DNA from 2 places in the Microbacterium pumilum genome. Region 2 is predicted to be linked to the other one. Evidence: predicted binding sites of a transcription regulator. Region 2 holds the regulator's gene; the other holds the start of a gene.
The links. The regulator LexA, encoded in region 2, represses DNA repair genes until DNA is damaged. The targets are predictions, from matches to a motif close to TCGAACANNTGTTCGA.
Positions count from the first base shown of each region.

Region 1: a site for LexA is predicted at 1,842-1,857, ahead of ABD188_RS14620 (HNH endonuclease signature motif containing protein). Genes of this name have one in related genera too.

Region 1 is NZ_BAAAOH010000001.1:3,239,331-3,250,446, forward strand. It holds gene ABD188_RS14605 (hypothetical protein) at 1-770, opposite strand, end outside; gene ABD188_RS14610 (SIMPL domain-containing protein) at 845-1,519, shown strand; gene ABD188_RS14615 (tautomerase family protein) at 1,527-1,748, opposite strand; gene ABD188_RS14620 (HNH endonuclease signature motif containing protein) at 2,018-3,454, shown strand; gene smpB (SsrA-binding protein SmpB) at 3,476-3,952, opposite strand; gene ftsX (permease-like cell division protein FtsX) at 4,082-4,996, opposite strand; gene ftsE (cell division ATP-binding protein FtsE) at 4,993-6,171, opposite strand; gene ABD188_RS14640 (alpha/beta fold hydrolase) at 6,254-7,042, opposite strand; gene prfB (peptide chain release factor 2) at 7,073-8,182, opposite strand; gene ABD188_RS14650 (MFS transporter) at 8,181-9,521, shown strand; gene ABD188_RS14655 (helix-turn-helix domain-containing protein) at 9,541-10,497, opposite strand; gene ABD188_RS14660 (S8 family serine peptidase) at 10,623-11,116, shown strand, end outside.
Region 2 is NZ_BAAAOH010000001.1:2,411,653-2,422,768, forward strand. It holds gene ABD188_RS10590 (alpha/beta hydrolase family protein) at 1-1,217, opposite strand, end outside; gene ABD188_RS10595 (methylenetetrahydrofolate reductase) at 1,467-2,426, shown strand; gene metE (5-methyltetrahydropteroyltriglutamate--homocysteine S-methyltransferase) at 2,423-4,759, shown strand; gene ABD188_RS10605 (hypothetical protein) at 4,749-6,254, opposite strand; gene lexA (transcriptional repressor LexA) at 6,386-7,066, opposite strand; gene ABD188_RS10615 (LysM peptidoglycan-binding domain-containing protein) at 7,325-7,693, shown strand; gene ABD188_RS10620 (histidinol-phosphate transaminase) at 7,709-8,803, shown strand; gene hisB (imidazoleglycerol-phosphate dehydratase HisB) at 8,800-9,411, shown strand; gene hisH (imidazole glycerol phosphate synthase subunit HisH) at 9,408-10,058, shown strand; gene priA (bifunctional 1-(5-phosphoribosyl)-5-((5-phosphoribosylamino)methylideneamino)imidazole-4-carboxamide isomerase/phosphoribosylanthranilate isomerase PriA) at 10,113-10,859, shown strand; gene ABD188_RS10640 (SseB family protein) at 10,843-11,116, shown strand, end outside.

The DNA of each region.
Region 1 (11,116 bases), 830 kb from region 2:
AGCAGGTAATACCCGGCCGGCAACTGCCAGAAGCCGTACCCGCCGGGGTCGCTGCTGATCTCCCAGTTGGGCGAGCACCAGAAGCTCGACTCGCGATCGTTGCACGCCCACAGGGTCATCGGTGTCGAAAGCGGTGTGCTCGTGGGTCCGCCGGTCACAGAGCCGCTTATCGCGTGCGACGCGCCGAGCGACGCGTTCACCTGCCACCCCCCGGAGCTGACCAGCGTGGGATATTTGCCCGGAACCGCCTGACCGCCCACCCAGGACCAGGCGGAATCGGGGTCGTCGACCGGATTGAAGAACAAGGTGTAATACCCCACGGGGACGCTCAGCGTGAATGTGCCGGTCCCGCTCGTCACCACGGATGCGACAAAGGTGAGCGGGTAGTCCCAGGCCGTGACACCGTCCCACGCCGACGACCAGATCGAGACGATCACGCCGGAGAGTGGCTGTCCATCGCTGCCCTTCACCGTCCCCGCTATGGGGGCGTTCACGGCCAGAACAGCATCGCCCTGGACGTTGCGGCGGTCGCTCGGGCTCGCCTCGGTGATCGACAACGCGTGATCCGTCGCGTCTTCAGCACCGCCTGTGTGCCGGCCGTCCGGTCCGGACGACGACGTCGACCCTGTCGAGGAGACACCCACGGCCGTCGATTCCGCCCTCTGCGGCGCGGCAACAGCGGGCGACGCGAGCCCGACGAGCAGGAGGGTAGCGACGAGCACCGACGAAAGGGCGACACTGCGTACGTGACTGCTGGCGAGGTTTGTCATGATCACGCCTTTGCGTTCAAGGTTGGGCGACCGGTGGCATTCTCGACGCACTATACGCCGCGTAGGCTCTGCGCATGAGTGAAGTTGTCATCACCGTCCGAGGCGAGCACGAGACTCGGATCGCCCCTGAACAAGCCGTCGCACACCTCTCCGTCCGCGCGGAGGGGCCCGAGCGCGGCGAAGTCGTCGAGCGGATGGCGTCGCTCGCCGCCCCGATTCGCGACGACCTCGAGACCCGCAAGGCGAGCGGTGTCCTCTCCGAGTGGTCGAGCCAGCGCGTCGCCGTGTGGGCGAACCGTCCCTGGAACAACGAGGGCAAGCAGCTCGCGCTGGTCCACTATGCCTCGGTGGAGATCACGGCCACGTTCGTCGACTTCGCGGCCCTGTCGTGGTGGCTGGGCGATGTCGCCGAACGCGACGGCATCCAGGTCGACAACATCGAATGGCGACTCACACCCGCAACAGCCAAGGCAACCGAAGCGGATGTCGCCTCGCACGCCGTCGAGGTCGCCGTCGAGCGTGCCACCGCTTATGCCGGCGCCATCGGCCTCGCATCGGTGACACCGCTGGAGATCGCGGATGTCGGATTGCTGAACCACAGCGACCCCGCGCGACCGGAACAAGGCATGCTGCGCATGGCGAAGGCCTCGTTTGCGACCGACTCGATGGGCGATGTGCCGGCGGTCGATCTGCAGCCGGAGGACATTCTCGTGAGTGCAGCGGTTGAGGCGAGATTCGTCGCCCGCTGACTTCGGCTCAGCTCTCGTTCGAGGCAGCCGCCTCCTGCGCAGCCTTCTCGTCGGCCACCGTCACGCCGCCGTTCGCCCAGTGCGTCCCGGAGACCTGCGTGACGATGATGCGCACGGCCTCGCGCTTCGAGCCGATCGTGCGAACAGTGGCTTCGGTGAGTTCTTTGACGAGGTCGCGCACCTGGTCATCGGTGCGTCCTTCAGCAATGGAGATCTGGATGAATGGCATGTCCGCCAGACTATGGCGCCACGAAGCGGGATGCCTCATCTGGGCGCGTTCAGCGTAACGGAGCACCACCTGATGCGACCGTTCGATGTGACATAGAACAAACATACGAAGTGCGTGCTTGTATGTGACGACACACTGTGCGATCATAAGAACAGAGATTCTAGACACAGTTATTGAAGACGAGTTTCACGGCCAGAGGATGAGAACGGGTGCGAATGCCGCGCTCAAGGGATCTCGCATCAACTCACCCTTCTGCCTCGAGCGAGACCATGTCTTCGAATCCCGATCCGTCGCCCCTCCCATGCGAGCCCGCCGACCAGGATGCGCGCGACCGCGCGGCGACTTCTTCGCTGGTCGACGAGTTCGTCGCATGCCGAAGCGAGAGGGCGGTCATCGACGCCCGCGAGATCAGAACCCTTGCGGCCGTCGCGTCTCTCGTGGAACAGCAGCGGTCGCGCCTGACGTCTCGCGAGTCGGTCAAGACCGATATGCCCGCGCGGACGATGATCGCCGACCTTGCCACAGCTGCCCGCTTGTCCGAACGCACGATCCAACGTCAGCTCAATGACGCAGCCGATCTGTGTGCTCGATTCTCTGGGGTGGTGGACGCGCTCGCCGCGGCGCGGATATCGCGAGCTCACGTCTCGGTTATCCATGAAGTCGGTTTCCCGATCGATGACGCCGTCGCACGTGCCGAGTTCGTCAGCGCAGCGCTCTCTCGCGCGGAGACGATGACCGCCGGTCGACTGCGGCCCGTCGCAGAGACGCTCGCGGCGAGGCTGAATCCGCGCACCATCCAGGAGCGCCATGTCGAGGCCCGCACGCGGCGAAGTGTGCAGCTCATCGACCTCGCCGACGCCATGTCGAAACTCGACCTGACGATACCCTCAGTCCTCGCCCACGGCATCTTCGATCGGCTCACCCAGGACGCTCACTCGGTGATCGCCGCGCGCCCTGCGAAAAGCACCGAGCACGGTCGGACTGGTGCGCCTGGTCAGACCGGCGCGCCCGCGGCAATGGGCGGGACCGATGACACCCGCGAGAGCAATGACACTGATGACACAGGTCTGACCAGCGCGACCGGTGCCAGCGAAGCGCCGGCCACTGACATCCGCACGATGGATCAGCTGCGCGCCGACATCGTCTGCGATCTCCTACTCGCCGGCACCGCCGAGACGTGCAGCGAAGGCGAAGGGATCGACGCGATCCGTGCCACCGTACAGATCACGGTTCCCGTACTCACCGCGGCCGGGGTCGGAACCGAACCGGCGCTGCTCGCGGGCTACGGACCCGTCGACCCGGAGAGTGCCCGTCGCCTTCTCGCCAACGCGCCCGGATGGGAACGCGTGATGACCTCGCCCGTGACCGGGTGTGTCCTCGCGGTGGACCGTTACCGGGCGAGCAGATCGCTCAGCCGGTTCCTTCGTGCGCGCGACGAGCGATGTCGTTTTCCCGGATGTCGCCAGCCCGTGTGGCGCTGTGACATTGATCACACACACGACGCCGCACGTGGCGGGGCCACCAGTCATTGCAACCTCGCGCATCTCTGCAAGCGCCACCACACTCTGAAGCACAACAGCCATTGGCGAGTCCGCCAGCTCGAAGGTGGCGTCCTGGAATGGACGAGCCCCACCGGTCGGATCTACACCGATCTGCCAGAGCCCGCCGTTCGGTTCGAGCCCGATCCCGAGCCGCCGCCCTTCTGACGGCGCCGACCTCGGATTCCGTCAGTCGCCCATGCGATTGCGGGAGCGCATCGCTCGCTCGGCCTCGCGCTTGTCCTCGCGCTCGCGGATCGTCTGCCGCTTCTCGTACTCACGCTTACCCTTGGCCACCGCGATCTCGACTTTGGCGCGACCGTCTGAGAAGTAGAGCTTGAGCGGCACGAGCGTGTAACCACCAGCCGATACCGCATGCGAGATCTTGATGATCTCGTCCTTGTGCAGCAGCAGCTTGCGAACACGCTTCGTCGCGTGATTGGTCCAGTGCCCTTGCGAATACTCGGGGATGTGAACGGCATCGAGGTAGGCCTCTCCCCCATCGATGTAGGCATAGCCGTCGCTGAGATTCGCACGACCTTGCCGCAACGACTTCACCTCGGTGCCGGTCAGTACGATGCCCGCCTCATACGTCTTCTCGATCGCGTACTCGTGGCGCGCGCGACGATTGGTCGCGACGACCGTCTCACCGCGTTCCTTGGGCATGATGACTCCTCGATAAGGCGCCGCACGATCCCTGAGCCGGTCGATGGGCTTGCGGCAGCCTGTCAGTCTAACCGACTCACGTTCAGATCGATCGACGGATGCCGCATCCGGTCGCTGAGCGACACGCGCCTACGTGCGCAGCCAGCGCCGAATGGCAAACCCGGCCGAGAGCGCAGCCAGCAGGACGCCGATTCCGATGAGAACGGGGATCACGAGCCACGCCTGCGGAATTCCCACCCACGTCGTGACGAACTCGACCCGCTGACGCAGGTAGCCGTCGACGCCGAAGTAGACGCCGGCGACTACGGCACCGCTCGCAAGGAGCGAGCCGATCAGTGCAGCGAAGACACCCTCGAGGATGAACGGCGTCTGGATGAACCGGTTGGACGCGCCCACCAGACGCATGATTCCTATCTCGCGCCGTCGCGCATACGCCGACAGGCGGATCGTCGTCGCGATCAGCAGCACGGCGGCGATCAGCATGAGCGCCGCGATTCCGACCGCTATGTAGGTGGCGACGGTGAGAGCGGAGAACAGCGGCTCGAGATATTGCAGCTGATCCTGCACCTCTTCGACGCCCTGCATTCCGGTGAAGGCCTCGATGATGACATCGGACTGCTGCTGGTCGACGAGGTTGATCCAATACGTCTCGTTGAGCTGGTCGGGCGTGATGACGCTGCCGTAATCCTCACCGAGCAGATCGATGACGTTCTGGTAGGCCTCATCCCGTGTTTCGAAGCGCACATCCCGGATCAACGGCGACAGTGCTGCGCTGTCCAGAGTCGCTTGAACCTGATCGAGCTGCTCTTGCGTCGCCACACCGTCGGTGCACGTCGGCTCCTGCGAGAAGGCGGAACACATGAAGACCGCGACCTGCGCCCGATCCGCCCAGTAATCGCGCATCGTGCCGATCTGCATCTGCATGAGCATCGCGGCGCCCACGAAGGTGAGTGACACGAAAGTGACGAGCACGACCGAGATGACCATCGACGCGTTGCGACGAAGGCCGGTGAACGCCTCCGACAGGATGAGTCCTGCCCTCACGAGGTCGGCCCCACTTCATCGTCCGGATCCGTCTCGCCGAGCCCGAGCCGATCGGCGAGACCCAACTCTGCCACGTCGACCTCCGGGATGTCGGCGACCGGGATGGGTTGCGTAGCGGATGCGGGCGGAGCGGATGGCGCGGATGCCCGAACCACGGACTCTGCGGGTGCTGTGGGTTCCGGGGTCTCGGCGGGCGCTTGGGGCACGGCAGAGGCTGCAAGCGCCACGTCCGCAGCCGGCCCATCGGCGGCTGACCCTTGAGAGAACAGCCGGTCGGAATGCTCGCCCTCCTCCGGGTCGCCGTGGACGGCATCCGGTATCTCATCACCCGCGAGCAGCTCATCGTCGTCCGATTCGGGGGCGAGGTCGATGGGCTCGAGCTCGGCATCCATTGCGGCGGCGACTTCGCGCTGCACCTCGAGCACGGCGGTGAGCGCGGCAGCCGCGGCCGCACCACGCTCGGGCGCGGGGGCGAGGCTCGGCAGACCCGATGTATCGCCATACCCGCCGTGAACCTCGTCGCGCACCATCTCGCCGTGACGCAGCTCGATCACCCGCCGCTGCATCTGATCGACGAAGCCGGCCTCGTGCGTCGCCATGACCACGGTCGTGCCGCCGGCGTTGATGCGTGCGAGCAGCTGCATGATGTCGACGGATGTCGCAGGGTCCAGGTTTCCGGTCGGCTCATCGGCGAGCAGCACCTGGGGCCGATTCACCAGCGCCCGAGCGATCGCGACGCGCTGCTGCTCACCGCCCGACAGCTCGTGGGGGAACCGCTTCTCCTTGCCGGCCAGTCCGACGAGGGCGAGGACCTCGGGCACCGCCTGCTGAATGAACCCGCGCGACGACCCGATGACCTGAAGTGTGAAGGCGACGTTCTGGAAGACGGTCTTCGACGGCAGCAGCCGGAAGTCCTGGAACACGGCGCCGATGTGCCGACGGAAGTACGGGACCTTGCGATTCGACAGGGTGCGCAGATCCCGTCCCAGCACGACCACGCGCCCGTCGCTCGGCGTCTCTTCGCGCAGGATCAGGCGAAGACACGAGGACTTGCCCGAACCGGACGGACCGACGAGGAAGATGAACTCCCCGCGGAGCACCTCGAAGTCGACATCGCTCAGGGCGGGCTTCGCGGTGCCGCGAAAGCGCTTCGTGACATTCTCGAACCGGATCATGGCCTAACGAGCCTAAGCGGGCGACCGGCGAGGGTCGCCCGCGACACCCGGGGGCGCGGCATCCGCTCTTCGCGGGTCGGGCCTACTCTTCGCTGACCGCGACTGCGCGAACGACGGCACGCGACACCTCGAGCACCTCTTCCTCATGGCTGAGGTGCACCTGATGCTCGGCGCCCGGCCACGACAGCAGAGGCGTCTCGAGCGCAGCCGCGATCCTGGCATGTGCCTTCCGGATGGTGGAATCGGGCTTGCGGTCCGCCGTCACGACCGCGGCCGGTACGAGCGGCAGCTGCGACTCGTCGAAGCCCTCCGCGATCGCCGCCAGCCCCGTGGCCGACTGGCTGAGCTTCGGCAGATCCACCTCGGCGATCTTCAACGTCGCGGTGCGGGCTTCGGGGCTCATGTCGTGACGCCGCGCGGAACGGCCGGCGCTCGACCGCAGCAGCGCGGTCAGCGCCCAGTGGATCCCGGGAACGGTGGAGATGCGAGCCGTTGTCTTGGCGGTCTGCTCGACCTGCTTGGCGAGCTTCGCATCGTTGACCGGCGTCGGATCGAGCAGGACCAGACCGGCCACATCCTCGGGATGATCACGAGCCAGAAGCATCGCAACGGCGCCACCCAGGCTCTGGCCGATGACGACCACAGGTCCGATCTTCAGCTCGGCGAGGGTGGCATGGATCGCATCAGTCGCTTCGGCGAGCCCGCCTTCCGCCTCGGAGGGGCCGACACCCGGCCGGTCATAGAGGATCACCCGGCAGCCAGGATCGGCCATGAGCCCCTCCATCAAGCCGGGATAGAAGCCTTCGACCGCCTCGGCCCCGCCAGGGAGCAGCAGCACCGCAGGACCCGAGTCTCCGAACACCTCGCGCATGTCGCGATACTAGCCCGCACCCACCAGGGGTCAGTCGTCGGCGGGCCGCTTGCGCCAGCGGATGCCGGCAGCGATGAATCCGTCGAGGTCACCATCGAAGACCGCCGACGGGTTGTTTACCTCGTGATCCGTGCGGAGATCCTTGACCATCTGGTACGGCGCGAGCACGTAGGAACGCATCTGGTCGCCCCAGCTCGCCGTGATGACGCCGGCGAGGTCCTTCTTGATCGCCGCTTCCTGCTCCTTCTGGAGGATCAGCAGGCGCGACTGCAGCACACGCATCGCGGCCGCGCGGTTCTGGATCTGCGACTTCTCGTTCTGCATCGACACCACGGTGCCCGTCGGAAGATGCGTCAGGCGCACAGCCGAGTCGGTCGTGTTGACGGACTGACCACCGGGGCCGGACGAGCGGAACACGTCGACGCGCAGATCGTTCTCGGGAATCTCGACCTCGACGGCCTCGTCCAGCAGCGGGATGACCTCGACCGCCGCGAACGAGGTCTGCCGCTTGCCTGCGGAGTTGAACGGGCTCATGCGCACCAGTCGGTGCGTGCCGGCCTCGACGCTCAGCGTGCCGAACGCGTACGGCGCGTCGACCTCGAACGTCGCGGATTTGATGCCGGCCTCTTCGGCGTATGACGAGTCCATGATCGTGACCGGATACTTGTGCTGCTCGGCCCACCGCAGATACATGCGCAGGAGCATCTCGGCGAAGTCGGAAGCATCCACCCCGCCCGCACCGGCACGGATGGTGACGACCGCCGGACGCTCGTCGTACTCGCCGTCGAGCAGCGTCTGCACCTCGAGCTGACCGATGATGTCCTCGAGCTCAGCGAGCTCGTGACGCGCCTCTTCGGCCGAATCCTCGTCATCCATCTCGTTCGCGAGTTCGACGAGCACTTCGAGGTCATCGAGACGCTGCTCGATGCCGGCGATGCGCGCGAGTTCGGTCTGCCGATGGCTCAGGGCACTCGTGATCTTCTGCGCCTTGTCGGTGTCGTCCCACAGATCGGGAACGCCGGCTTCTTCGCTGAGCCGCGCGATCTCGGCCTCGAGTCCCCCGACGTCGACCACGGCCTTGATGTCGGCGAACGTGGAGCGAAGGGCCTGGATATCGGCGGAAAGATCGAAATCGAGCATGACACTCCAGACTAACGTGGATGCGGTGACCGACCGCGCCTCGACCGTCCTGCTGCGGTTCGGGCCGATGATCTACGGACCCACCGTGCTCTTCGCCCTCGGCGAAGGCGCGGTCATCCCTCTCATCCCCGTCATCGCTGCCGATCTCGGGGCGGATGTCGCCACCGCCGCCCTGGTCGCATCGGCGCTCGTCGTCGGACAGCTCTGCGGCAACATCCCGGCCGGGTGGACCGTCGCGCGCCTCGGCGAGCGCTTCACGATGGCGATCGCGGGGACCCTGTCGATCCTCGGCGTGATCGGGATGGTGTTCGCCCCGTCGCTCGTCGTGTTCACGGCATCCGTCTTCCTCATCGGCTTCTGCGCCGCAGCTTTCGGCCTCGCGCGCCACTCGTTCATGACGACGCGCGTGCCGCTGTCGTTCCGGGCGCGCGCGCTCTCACTTCTCGGCGGAACCTTCCGCCTCGGTATGTTCGTCGGACCTTTCGTCTCGGCCGGACTGCTCATCGTCTTCGGACCGACGGCATCGATCTGGTTCTTCGGCGCCTGTCTCGTCGCGACCGTTCTGCTCGTGCTCCTCGGTCCCGATCCGGAGCGCGTGATCCCCGACGAGCCGAGGCCGGAACGGGATCAAGGAGACGACGACCCCCTGACCGACGCGATGCTGACGGAGGACACCGGCGAGGCTGTCACCGGTTCGATCCCGACCACCGCCCTGCGGCGCGCTCAGGGGTCGAACGATGGCGTGTTCCGAACGATGTGGCTGTTCCGGCGCGTCCTTTCACGACTCGGCGTGGCGGCGGCATCCCTCTCAGCGGTCCGCTCGGCGCGCCAGGTCGTGCTCCCCCTGTGGGGCGTCTCGATCGGCCTCGACGCGCAGACCATCGCGCTCGTCGTGGGCATCTCGGGCGCGATCGACTTCGCCCTGTTTTACGCGAGCGGCCAGGTCATGGATCGCTTCGGCCGACTCTGGGCCGCCCTCCCCGCGATGATCCTGATGGGCGCAGGGTTCCTCGCGCTCGCGTTCACTCACGACCTCTCATCAGCCGAACTCTGGTTCGGAGTCTTCGCCGCCGTGCTCGGAGTAGGCAACGGGCTTTCGAGCGGAATCCTGCTGACACTCGGGGCGGATGTCGCGCCGAAGGCCAATCCCGCCCCGTTCCTCGGCTCGTGGCGCACGCTGACGGATGCCGGCGGTGCGCTGTCACCGCTGCTCGTAGCAGGCATCACGGCGATCTCTTCGCTCGCGGTCGCGACCGGCGCCATGGGTGTGCTGGGCTTCGTGGGCGCTTTCGCCTTCCTGCGGTGGGTGCCGAAGTTCGTGCCCCGCGCGAAACATTGATCGCGAGCGAAGTCCAGGGTCAGATCCAGCCGCGGCGCACGGCTTCAGCCCCGAGCTGGATGCGGGTCGTCACGGCGGCCAGCTCCATCAGCTCGGCCACGCGCCGCTGCAGCGTACGCACCGAGATGCGCAGCTGCGCGGCGATGGTGGCGTCGGTGAGACCCAGGAGCAGCAGCTTCAGCACGTCACGGTCCACGCCATCCTGCGCGCCATTGTCGTCGGGGAGCAACCGCGTGGCCGTCTTCCAGTACTCCTCGAAGATCGCCATGACGAGATCCAGCAGACCGCTCGGGTGCACCAGCAGCGCGCCGAGCGAACTGTTTTCGCCGTGCGAGCGCATCGGCAGCAGCGCCATGGCGTCATCGGCGATGAACATGCGCGTCGGCAGCGTGGGAAGTACACGGATCTCTTCGCCGAGAGCACCCACGCTGCGGGCGACGTCGAGGAAGCCGGGACGCTCGAGCACACCACCCTCCACGACCACCCGGTAGCGGACGCCACGTTCGAGCGCGCGATCCTCCTCGACGTTCTCAGCGCCCGAGATGATCGCGACTTGGCTGAGCACGAGCACGCGCACCTCACGATTGGCAGCCGCCTGCAGCTGTCCGATCCGCTGCCGGACGGCATCCGTCCCGAGGATCACGTCGACGACATCCGCCGCGTTCCGCTGGTCGGCGGCCTCTCGATACAGCTCACTGAACTCGATGAGCGCTTCATGCGCCCGAGTCAGGCCCCGCTCCCGCTCCAGAAGCAGGGGCTTCAACGCGATCGCTGGCGGGGAGGCCACGACCCGGTCGGGCTGCGATGCCTGGCGTGCGAGCAGACCGAGCCGCTCGAGTTCGCCGATCATCGTGCGAGCGCGGCCGACCGGCATCCCGACCGACGCGGACACCTCTTTCGCCGACGCGCTCGGCACAGCGAGCACCGACCGGTAGACGGCGGTGTGTGCATCATCGAGACCCAGCGCTTCGAGCACGCACTCCCTCTTTCATCGCAGCGGGATGGCGGATCCCGGCCATGGCATTTCTCCGCCACCACGATACGCCGTGCGCCATGTGAGGCTCGGTGGGATCCCCTTCCCCCAGAGAGGTCCTCCCCCGCATGTCACGACCCACGCCTTCCGGCCGTCGTCTGCGCTCGATCGTCGCCGCCACAAGCGGCGTCACGATCGCGCTCGCAGGCATCGGCGTCACCACCCTGCCGGCAGCCGCCGCTTCGCCCCCCGAGACAGCGCCCCCCGCTGCCGCGGCTGCCGGCAGTTCTCACACCGTCACCCTGATCACCGGCGACCGCGTCAAGGTCACCGAAGTCGCGGCCGGCAAGCAAACCGTCGAGGTCACCACCGCCCAGCCGGGCGCCGGCTTCCAGACCTACGAGGCCGCGGGCGACCTCCACGTCATCCCCGACGGTGCGACCGCCTACGTCGCCGCTGGGGTCCTCGACCCCGACCTGTTCAACGTCTCGCTGCTCATCGAGTACGGGTACGACGACGCTTCGGTCGCCGCGACCCCGATCATCGTGCAACAGGATGCCGCGACCGCTCGGACATTCTCGGCACCGCTGCCCGGACTCGAGGTGCAGGCAGAGCTGCCCAG
Region 2 (11,116 bases):
GGCGGCAGCTCGCCCTCGGGTGCGTGGGCTTCAGGGTTGGTGGGCGCGTAGTCGAAGGCGTGGACCGGGCCGTGGGGCCCCTCGAAGGTGACCGCACGGGGCTGCGGCATCCATTCCGGCCCCCAGGGGAATCCACCGCCCGTGATCCGCTCTGCGGATTCCGGAGCATCGACATCGACGAGCCACAGTGATGCGGACCCCCGCGCACCGGATGCGGTCAGCAGGACCTGGCTGCCGCGAACGTCTTCGATCACCACGTTGGAGGTGGCGTCGATCGCCAGCGGCGTCGAAGAGCCCTCCGCGTCGATCACCACAAGCTGGTCGTCGCCGTTCGTCCGCACTGCGACGATGCGGCCGTCATCCAGCACCGCGAACCACCGCAGCCCCAGGCCCCACAGCGCACCGCCGGTGTCGGCATCGGCCGGTGCGAGCGGACCGTGGTGCAGGTCGGCGGTCAGGCGGAGCCGCCACAGGTTCCACCGCCCACTCGGGTCGTCGCTGTAGACGAGGTCGTCCTCGCCCGTCCACACCGGCTGGAGAGGTGCCGTGCCGTCGCCACCGGCGATCGTGGCCCACTCCGCGACGAGTCCCTCCTCGATGCGCCCGACGCGCAGCTCCGTGGTGTCCCACGGCATGTGAGGGTGATCCCACGCGATCCATGCGAGATGCGAGCCGTCGGATGAGAGCACGGGCTGCGCCAGGAAGTCGCTGTCTTCGGTGAGCGAGAGGATGGCCGAGGGGTTCCAGGACGCAGTGCGGTCGAGCGGCACCTCCACGATGTCGCGGTGCGGAGCGACCCCGTCACGATGCGTCTCGCGGATGGCCAGAAGTCGCCCGGTCTGCCACGTGAGTCCACCGAATCGCATGCCGTGATCAGCTGGAGTGAGCGCTCGCGGACCCTCGGGTGTGAGCATCCAGACGCGTTGGTCCTCCTTCTCGACGAACACGAGCACACCCTCATCCGTGGTGGTCCACGCCCCGCCCCCGTATTCGTGCACCCGCGAGCGGGCATTCCACGGCGACGGGAGCACATCCTCGACCTCGCCGGATGCCGCGCGCCGCCGCACCGCGATGCGCCCGCCCTCGTCCGGAACGGACTCGCCCCACCAGATGTCGCTCCCCACGAATCGCGCCCCTTCGAGGCGCGGCGACGCTGCGGATACTGCCGCGGCGGTGAGTGGAGATGGCCAAGACCCGTAAGGGATCGTCGTCTTCACGCCTCCACCGTACGCCGAAACGGCTATCTTCCGTCGGTCGAAATACAAGGTCACACGGGGGATCGCGACGCGTTCTTTCGCTACCGTGAAGCATCCGCCCGGGTCCTCGAGCTCGCTTGACGATCCCGGGCAAGGAGCGACAGCCGAGCCCGGCACCCGCCCGTGATGACAACGCCCCAACGGCCTCCCCGTTGGGTGCGCGATCCGCGGCCGACCGGCCGCCCTTCGTTCCGATCCGAGAAGCGCGAGATGACCATCGACTTGAGCACGCCTCCGGTGCCGTTCTCGTTCGAGGTCTATCCGCCGAAGTCCGAAGCTTCGACGGTGGCCCTCCACGAGACGATCCGCGAGCTCGCGGCGGCCGGACCTCGCTTCATCTCCGTCACGTACGGCGCCGGTGGCTCGACGGGTGGGCGCTCCCTCGACCTGCTGCGCTTCATCCGGAGCGAGACGGCCGTGTCGCCGCTCGCCCACCTCACCTGCGTGGGCAACACGTACGGCGCGGCGAAGGCGCTCATCCGGGAGTTCCTGGATGCCGGAATCACGAGCTTCCTCGCGCTTCGCGGCGACCCGCCGGCCGGCAGCGAGGACGACGAGTCGTTCCTGGGCGACCTGCGCAGCTCGGCCGAGCTCGTGCAGCTCATCGACCGCGTGCAGGCCGAGTGTGCGCCGTACACCGAAGCGGTCATCCCCGGTGTCCCGGGCGCAGCGCGGGTCGAACGCCGGGCCAAGGTCGACATCGCCGTCGCGGCATTCCCCAACGGACATCCGCGGTCGCGACATCCGCGTGAGCACATCGATGCGCTCCTCGCCAAGCAAGCAGCCGGTGCGACGCTCGCGATCACGCAGGTCTTCTTCCACTCCGACGACTACCTCTCGTTCGTCGGCCGCTCGCGTGAGGCCGGTGTCAGGATTCCGATCCTGCCGGGCATCATGCCCATCACATCGCGCTCCCGCCTCTGCCGCGTGCTCGAGTTGAGTGGTGAGGAGCTGCCCGCCGAGCTCGCGATCGCGCTCGAGGTCGAGCCGACGCCCGAGGGGCAGCACGACGTCGGCGTCGCGTACGCCGCAGACCTCGCCCGCGAGGTCGTCGCCGGCGGCGCCCCCGGCGTGCACCTCTACGCGTTCAACGACCACCGAACGGTGCTCGCGGTGCTCCGCGACGCCGATGTCCTCAGCCACACCATCCAGAAGGAGGCCGTACGATGACCGAACCCCGCCCCGCATTCCCTCACGCCACGATCCTCGGCTACCCCCGCATAGGGCGTCGCCGCGAACTCAAGCGAGCTGTCGAGGCGCATTGGACCGGCGCCACCGACGAGCCGACGCTCGAGCGCGTGGCGGCTGAGCTGCGCCGCACGACCCGCGAGCGCCTCGCCGCGCTGGGTCTCGGGCGCACGGACTCGTCGATCCCCGAGTCGTTCTCGTACTACGACCAGGTGCTCGATGCCGCGGTCACGGTAGGCGTGCTGCCGGAGCGATTCTCCGGCCTCCGCGCCGCGGACGGCACGATCGGGCTCGCCGCGTACTTCACTGCGGCCCGCGGTGAGGGCGACAGCCTGCCGCTCGAGATGACGAAGTGGTTCGACACCAACTACCACTACCTCGTTCCCGAGATCGGCCCCGAGACGGTGTTCTCGCTGTCGAGTGACCGGCTCGTGCGCCAGGTCGCCGAGGCGAGGGCGGACGGCTTCACCGTTCGCCCCGTCGTCGTGGGTCCAGTGACGCTGCTCGCCCTCGCGAAGGCGACGGATGCCGCGCCCGCCGGATTCGATCCGCTGAGCCGTCTGGACGACGTGCTGCCGGTGTACGTCGAGCTTCTCGCGGCACTGCGCGATGCCGGCGCCGAGTGGGTGCAGCTCGACGAGCCCGCGCTCGTGAGCGAGAGCCTCGCGGTCGACGGGGCGGCGCTTGCCCGTGCCGCGGAGCGGGCTTATGCGGTGCTGGGCGAGGCCGCCCATCGACCCGCGGTGCTCGTCGCCGCCGGCTACGCGCAGCTCGACGGACGTGCGTGGGAAGTGCTGGCCGCGGCGCCGATCGACGCGATCGCCATCGACCTGACACGCGGCAGTGCGCCGGCGCGCGCCGCGGGGCTCGACGGCAAAACCATCGTCGGGGGAGTCGTGGACGGCCGCAACATCTGGCGCGGCGACCTCGCGGGGGCGTGGCACAAGCTCGAGGCGCTCGAGTCGCTCGGTGCGGGTGCGGTCGCGGCAGGCACCTCGACGTCGCTGCAGCATGTTCCGCACGACGTCGCCGACGAGCCCGACCTCGACTCGCGCCTGCGCTCCTGGCTGGCGTTCGCCGATCAGAAGGTGGGCCAGGTGACCACCCTGGGCCTCGGCCTGCGCAGCGGCCGCGCGACCATCGATGACGAGCTCGCAGCAGCGACGGCGGCCCTCGCGGATCGCGCCGCCGCACCGGGCGTCTTCGACGGCGCCGTGCGCGCCCGCGCGGAGCGGCTGTCGGCTTCGGATCGCACCAGGTCCTCGTACGACGAGCGTGCGGCGGCGCAGGAGGATTCACTCGACCTGCCGTTCCTCCCGACCACCACGATCGGATCGTTCCCGCAGACCGACGAGATCCGGCGGACCCGCGCGCGCCATGACCGAGGGGAGCTGTCGACCCTCGAGTACGAAGACCTCATCCGGTTCGAGATCACGGCCGTCATCGGACTGCAGGAGGAGCTGGGTCTCGACGTTCTGGTGCACGGCGAGCCGGAGCGCAACGACATGGTGCAGTACTTCGCCGAGAATCTCGACGGATTCGCCGTGACCCGGAACGGGTGGGTTCAGTCGTACGGATCCCGTGCGACGCGGCCGTCCATTCTGTGGGGCGATGTGTCACGGCCGTCTCCGATCACGGTCGACTGGAGCCGCTTCGCGCAGGCGCTGACCGAGAAGCCGGTGAAGGGCATGCTGACCGGCCCGGTCACGATCCTCGCGTGGTCGTTCGTGCGCGACGACCAGCCGCTCGGAACGACGGCCGACCAGGTGGCGCTCGCGCTGCGTGACGAGGTCGCCGACCTCGAGACCGCCGGCATCCGGATCATCCAGGTCGACGAGCCGGCGCTTCGCGAGCTTCTTCCGCTCAAGCGGGGCGATCAAGCGGCGTATCTCGACTGGTCGGTGGGATCCTTCCGGCTCGCCACCGCGGGAGCCGCCACGGCCACACAGGTGCACACGCACCTCTGCTACTCGGAGTTCGGCGAGGTGATCGACGCCATCCGCGGCCTCGACGCCGACGTCACCTCCATCGAGGCTGCGCGCAGCCGCATGGAGATCGTCGCCGACATCGCGGAGTCCGGCTTCGACCACGGCATCGGTCCGGGCGTCTACGACATCCACTCGCCTCGCGTGCCGTCGGTCAGCGAGATCACGTCGCTCATCGAGCGCGCCATCGCCGAGATCCCCGAGCGGCGCGTGTGGATCAACCCCGACTGCGGCCTGAAGACACGCGGCTACCGCGAGACCGTGACCTCGCTCGCGAACATCATCGAGGCGACCCGACTGGTCCGCGAGCGCACCAGGATCAGCGTGTAGGCGAGTCTCCGTTCGGGCGAGCGGCCGCGTCCACAGCGGGCGCGGCCGCTGTCGTCGGCGCATCGGCTGCCGAGAACACGAGTGTGGGGCTGTCGTCGGCGTCGGGTGCTTCGTCCGTGACCACGACATCCTCCGCGACGACGACCTCGACATCGTCGATGTCGACCGTCGCGGTGACCTCCTCGGGACGACGCTGCAGAAGTTCGAGGATCCATGCCACGCCGAACGAGACCACCACGACGAGCAGGATGTCGCCGATCGACAGCGGGCGCAGCGCGAACAACCAGAGCACCGCCAGGATCGCGATGATCGTTCGCACCAGAATGCGCTGCCGTCCGAGCCACACGCCGAACGAGCCGGTGTTGAGTCCGCGCCCTGCCAGCTGACGGCGCGCGGATGAGTTCATGCTGCGGATCGCGCGGCGGAATCCCTGGGCAGGACGCGACCTGCCCATCGCCCAGCCCAGGACCGCGATGAAGATTCCCAGGAACACGAGGACGACGGCCGTCTGCGTGATGTTGCCGACCAGCTGTTCGTAGATGACATTGAGGGCGTCCGGTGAGAGGCCGAGCGAGCCCGCGGCTATGCCGACGAACGTCGCGCCGACCCCGAGCGAGGTGGCGAGGGCCCCTGCGCCGATCACGAATCCGATGCCCGTGCCCATGACGGCCACGCTGCGACGGCGGGCGATCAGGATGCCGAGCGCGAACAGCCCGAGGGTGATGAACGGCAGCCAGTAGCCGAGCGTCGTCGCGAGCGCATAGCCCGTGCGGATCGCGGCCAGGTTCTGGCCGTCACCCAGGATCACGACCTTGTCGATGGTCGGGATCAGCTGGGCTGCGCCGAGGCCGCGATCGATGAGATTCTGCTTGACCCGCTCGACGACAGCGCCCAGCTGGATGCCGACGCCATCGTCCGTCCGGACGACCAGTCCACCGCCGTCCGAGGTGGCCGCGCCCACCAGAGCTCGATGGGCGGCACGGGTCGCAGTGGCCCAGACCTCCGAGAAGGCGTCGGACTCGACCACGCGCGTCACGGTGGTGGTCACGAGGCTCTGCAGCCCGTTCGCAGCGGGCGCCTCGAGGAGCGTGAGCGCGTCTGCCGCGCGTGGCGGCAGGCCGAGGGAGGCGATCCCGTCGAACACGTTCGAGGTGATCTCGGCGAAGTCGACCTGGGCGTTGATGGCCTCCATCGACTCGTCGATGATCATGTCCTGCACCGCGGGGTCGTCCACCAGCGGGGCGAGGGTCGCGACGAACGCATCCTCATCGACCAGCTGCACGCGAGCCCAGGCGCCGATGATCGACACCGGAACGAGGATCGTCGCGACGATGATGAGGACCGCGGACAGGAGCGCGCGCCACCAGCCGCTGCGACTGCTCGAGGCCGGTGCGACCTCATCCTCGTTCACCTCGGCGCGTAGCCGCAACGCGTCATTCTCCGCGCGGAGCGCGTCGAGTTCGGCCTGCAGGTCGACGGTGTCTGGCTCACTCATGACGCCTCCTCATGGCGGGATGTCACTCATTGTGACCTACCACGCGGGGATGGCATCACCCTCGGCGGGCGAGAAGTGCTGACCTGCGGCTCGGAACGGGCGCAGCGCCCCTCCGCCCGGGCCCGGTGCCGTCAGACCGCGCGCAGCACCGCGACGACTTTGCCGAGCACGACGGCTTCGTCGCCGAGGATCGGCTCGAATGCCGAGTTGCGGGGGAGCAGCCAGGTGTGGCCATCCCTCTGGCGGAAGGTCTTGACCGTGGCCTCCCCGTCGAGCATCGCGGCGACGATGTCGCCGTTGTTCGCGGTGGACTGGGAACGGATGACCACCCAGTCGCCGTCGCAGATCGCGGCGTCGATCATCGACTCGCCCGAGACCTTCAGCATGAACAGGTCTCCCTTGCCCACGAGCTGACGGGGGAGCGGGAAGATCTCCTCGACCTGCTGCTCCGCCGTGATGGGCACGCCGGCCGCGATCCGACCGACGAGCGGCACCATCGCCGCGTCGCCGACCGAGGGACCGCTGTCCGCGGGGTTCTCGGTCGCGGCGCCCGGCAGGTCGATGAGCACCTCCATGGCGCGCGTCTTGCCGGCGTCGCGTCGGAGGTAGCCGCTCAGCTCGAGCTGGTTGAGCTGGTGCGTGACGCTCGACAGCGACTTCAAGCCCACGGCATCGCCGATCTCTCTCATGCTCGGCGGATAGCCGTGCCTGGCGATGGAACGCTGGATCACCTCGAGGATCGCGAGCTGCTTGTCGCTCAGGCTCTTGCGTCGCCGGGTCTGGGGCTTTTCTCGGCCGCTTACCTCGCTCATGATCCAGCTCCTGTCTCCCGCGTGGGGGCATTGGTCTTCGAATGTCGGAGGCCCGTGGTGGGGTGTCGGTATCGAAACCGTATCCGGTTCGAACGCGTCTCCCGGCGAAGCTGACCGCGTGTCGCGTTCGAGGAATCGGCATCCGCACCCGTAGTTGACACTCTAGAACATCGAAGATAAGTTCGGAAGAGAGATTCGTATCCGCCGCTCCCGGCCGAGGGGCGGATGCGAATCTCTCCCCACCCGCAGGAGGATCACATGACCGCCATCAGCATCACCGCATCCGGCACCACCCGCCTGCCGGCAACGCGCCTTCGCCTCACGGTGCGAGGTCGACGCGTGCTCGTGGCGACGGCAGCCCTCCCCGCCGCGATCGCACTCGGCATCGCGGTGATGAGCGGCGGCGCGGCGCTGGCGTCACGCGACGCCGGAGCTCCGGCCGATACCTTCAGCACCGTCGTGGTCTCGTCGGGCGAGTCCCTGTGGTCGATCGCCGAAGAAGTCGCCCCGACCGCCGATCCGAGAGACGTGATCGACGCGATCGTGCGACTCAACGCACTGGACGGAGTCTCGATCTCCGCCGGCCAGCGGCTCGCCATCCCAGCGGAGTACACATCGGGTCGGTGACGGTTCGGCCGTAGCATGGGCGGGGTGACTGCTCGCCTCGATGATCTGCCCCTCCGCGACGATCTGCGCGGCCAGACTCCGTACGGTGCGCCGCAGGCCGCCCTGCCGGTGGCTCTCAACGTCAACGAGAACACGCATCCGTTTCCCGGAGAGGTCGCGGACGACATCCTGGATTCGATCGCTCTCGCGCTGCGGGACGTGAATCGCTACCCCGATCGGGAGTTCACCGCGTTACGCGAAGGTTTTGCGGAGTACCTGGGGTACGGCCTGACACCCGACCAGATCTGGGCGGCGAACGGCTCGAACGAGGTTCTCCAGCACGTCCTGCAGGCGTTCGGCGGTCCGGGCCGCACCGCATTCGGCTTCGCTCCGACGTACTCGATGTACCCGCTGCTCACGCGCGGCACCGGTGCGACGTGGACGGCGGGCACGCGGTCGCACGATTTCACGGTGGATGCCGAGAGCGCGGCGTCCCAGGTCGATGCCGCCGATCCCGATGTCGTCTTCCTGTGCGCTCCGAACAATCCCACCGGTACGCCGATGCCCCTCGACGTCATCGAGGCGGTCTACCAGGCGGCGCGCGGCATCGTGGTCGTGGACGAGGCGTATCAGGAGTTCGCACCGCGTTCCGAGCCGTCGGCGCTGGCACTCCTGCCCGGTCGCGAAAGGCTGATCGTCTCGCGCACCATGAGCAAGGCGTTCGCGTTCGCCGGCGCCCGCGTCGGGTATCTCGCCGCGGACCCCGCGGTGATCGACGCGTTGCGTCTCGTCCGTCTGCCGTACCACCTCAGCGTCCTCACCCAGGCGGCGGCGAGCGCGGCGCTCCGCCACGCGCCGACGATGCTGCGCGCGGTGGACGAGATCGTCGCTCAGCGCGATCGCATCGCGGCGACGCTTCCCGCGCTCGGATACGAGCCGCATGACTCGTCGACCAACTTCGTGCTGTTCGGCGGAGTCGACGACCCCCGAGCCACCTGGAAGGGCCTCTACGACCGCGGCGTTCTCATCCGCGACGTGGGCATCCCTCACCACCTCCGCGTGACGGCCGGCACCGAGGGCGAGACGACGGCGTTCCTCGACGCACTCGCCTCGATAGACTCGCGATCATGACCCGTTCCGCCGCTCGCACCGCGTCGGCCCGCCGCGCAACGAGCGAATCCACCGTCGAACTCGACCTCGATCTCGACGGTTCCGGCCGCAGCCACATCGACACCACCGTGCCGTTCTACGATCATCTCCTCACGGCGTTCGCGAAGCACTCGCTGACCGATCTGACGGTCCGCGCATCCGGCGACACCGACATCGATGCCCATCACACCGTCGAGGATGTCGCGATCGTCCTCGGGCAGGCGATCCGCGAGGCACTCGGCGACAAGGCCGGCATCTCGCGGTACGGCGACGCGCTCGTCCCGCTGGACGAGGCGCTGGCGCAGGCGGTCGTCGACGTCAGCGGGCGCCCGTACCTCGTCCACTCCGGCGAGCCCGCCGGCTTCGAGCACCACCTGATCGGTGGCCACTTCACCGGATCGCTCGTGCGACACACGTTCGAGGCGATCGTGTTCAACGGCGCGCTCACCGTGCACGTGCGCGTGCTGTCGGGCCGTGATCCGCACCACATCGCCGAGGCCGAGTACAAGGCGTTCGCGCGCGCGTTTCGGCAGGCCAAGGCGCTCGACCCTCTCGTCGAGGGAGTCCCGAGCACGAAGGGCGCTCTGTGAGCTCCCGCCCACTCGTGGCAGTGCTCGACTACGGCTCGGGCAACGTCCACTCCGCCGTCAAGGCGCTGGCTGCGGCCGGCGCTGATGCGAAGCTCACGTCCGACCGGGCGCTCGTGCTCGAAGCCGACGGTCTCGTGGTGCCGGGCGTCGGGGCGTTCCATGCCGTGATGGAGGCGCTCCGGGCGAGTCGCGGCGATCAGCTCATCGAGCGCCGCCTCGCAGGCGGGCGGCCGGTGCTCGGCATCTGCGTGGGCATGCAGGTGCTGTTCGAGCGGGGTGTCGAGCGCGGCGTCGACACCGAGGGCCTCGGAGAGTGGCCCGGGGTCGTGACGGAACTGGATGCACCCGTCCTGCCGCACATGGGATGGAACACGGTCGAGGCGGGCACCGGTTCCAGGCTCTTCCGGGGGATCGAGGACGAGCGGTTCTACTTCGTCCACTCGTTCGGCGCCCAGAAGTGGCTCCTCGACGTGGTGCCGCCATTCCCCGAACCCGTCCTGACATGGTGCGACTACGGCCGGCCGTTCCTCGCGGCGGTCGAGAACGGCCCTCTTTCGGCCACGCAATTCCACCCCGAGAAGTCCGGGGATGCCGGCATCCGGCTGCTCGCGAATTGGATCGATGGGCTGGGCAGGGCTACTCTCTGAACTCGTGCCATCTGCCGGAGCGTGTGCTCCTGTGATATCTCGGCATGAGGAGCCATGAACGATTTCGCGTCAATGCCGGAACTGATCCTGCTGCCCGCTGTCGATGTCGCGGGCGGCAAGGCCGTCCGCCTGACCCAGGGCGAGGCAGGCACCGAGACGAATTACGGGGACCCGATCGATGCGGCACTCGACTTCGCGCGTGCCGGAGCCGAGTGGATCCACCTGGTCGACCTCGACGCCGCGTTCGGCCGCGGCAGCAACGCCGGCGTTCTGCGCAAGGTGATCAAGCAGGTGCGCGGTGTGCAGGTCGAGGTCTCGGGCGGTATCCGCGACGATCGCTCGCTGGAGGCCGCGCTCGAGAGCGGCGCCGCACGCATCAACCTCGGCACCGCTGCCCTCGAGAACCCCGAGTGGGCTGCCGATGTCATCGGTCGGTACGGCGACGTGATCGCGGTGGGTCTTGACGTGCGCGGCACGACACTCGCAGCGCGCGGGTGGACCGAAGAGGGCGGCGACCTGTGGACCGTCCTCGAGCGCCTCGAATCGGCCGGCTGCAGTCGCTACGTCGTGACCGACGTGACGAAGGACGGCACCCTTCGGGGTCCGAACCTCGACCTGCTGCGCGAGGTCGCCTCACGGACGACGAAGCCCGTCGTCGCCTCGGGCGGCGTGTCGAGCCTCGACGACATCGAGGCGCTCCGCGAACTCGTGCCCATCGGCATCGAAGGCGCGATCGTGGGCAAAGCGCTCTATTCGGGCGCGTTCACGCTCGCCGAGGCGTTGGATGTCGCCGGCCACTGATCCGCACGCGCACGGCGACTCCGCAGGAGTCCCGTGGGAGGGGCGCAGCTTCGAGCCGAATTCCCACGCGGGAGATGACGGCACGGCGGATGCGCGGCTGATCGCTGCGCTGAGCGCTCCTCGCGACGGGGCGGCCGTCCAGGTGGAGGTCATCGAGGCGTACCGCACGGCGCGGCTGCTGATACCGCTGGTGGCGGAGAAGGGCGATGCCCCTGAATCGGTCGGTGAGCCCGTCGAACCGCACGGGCTCTCGGTCG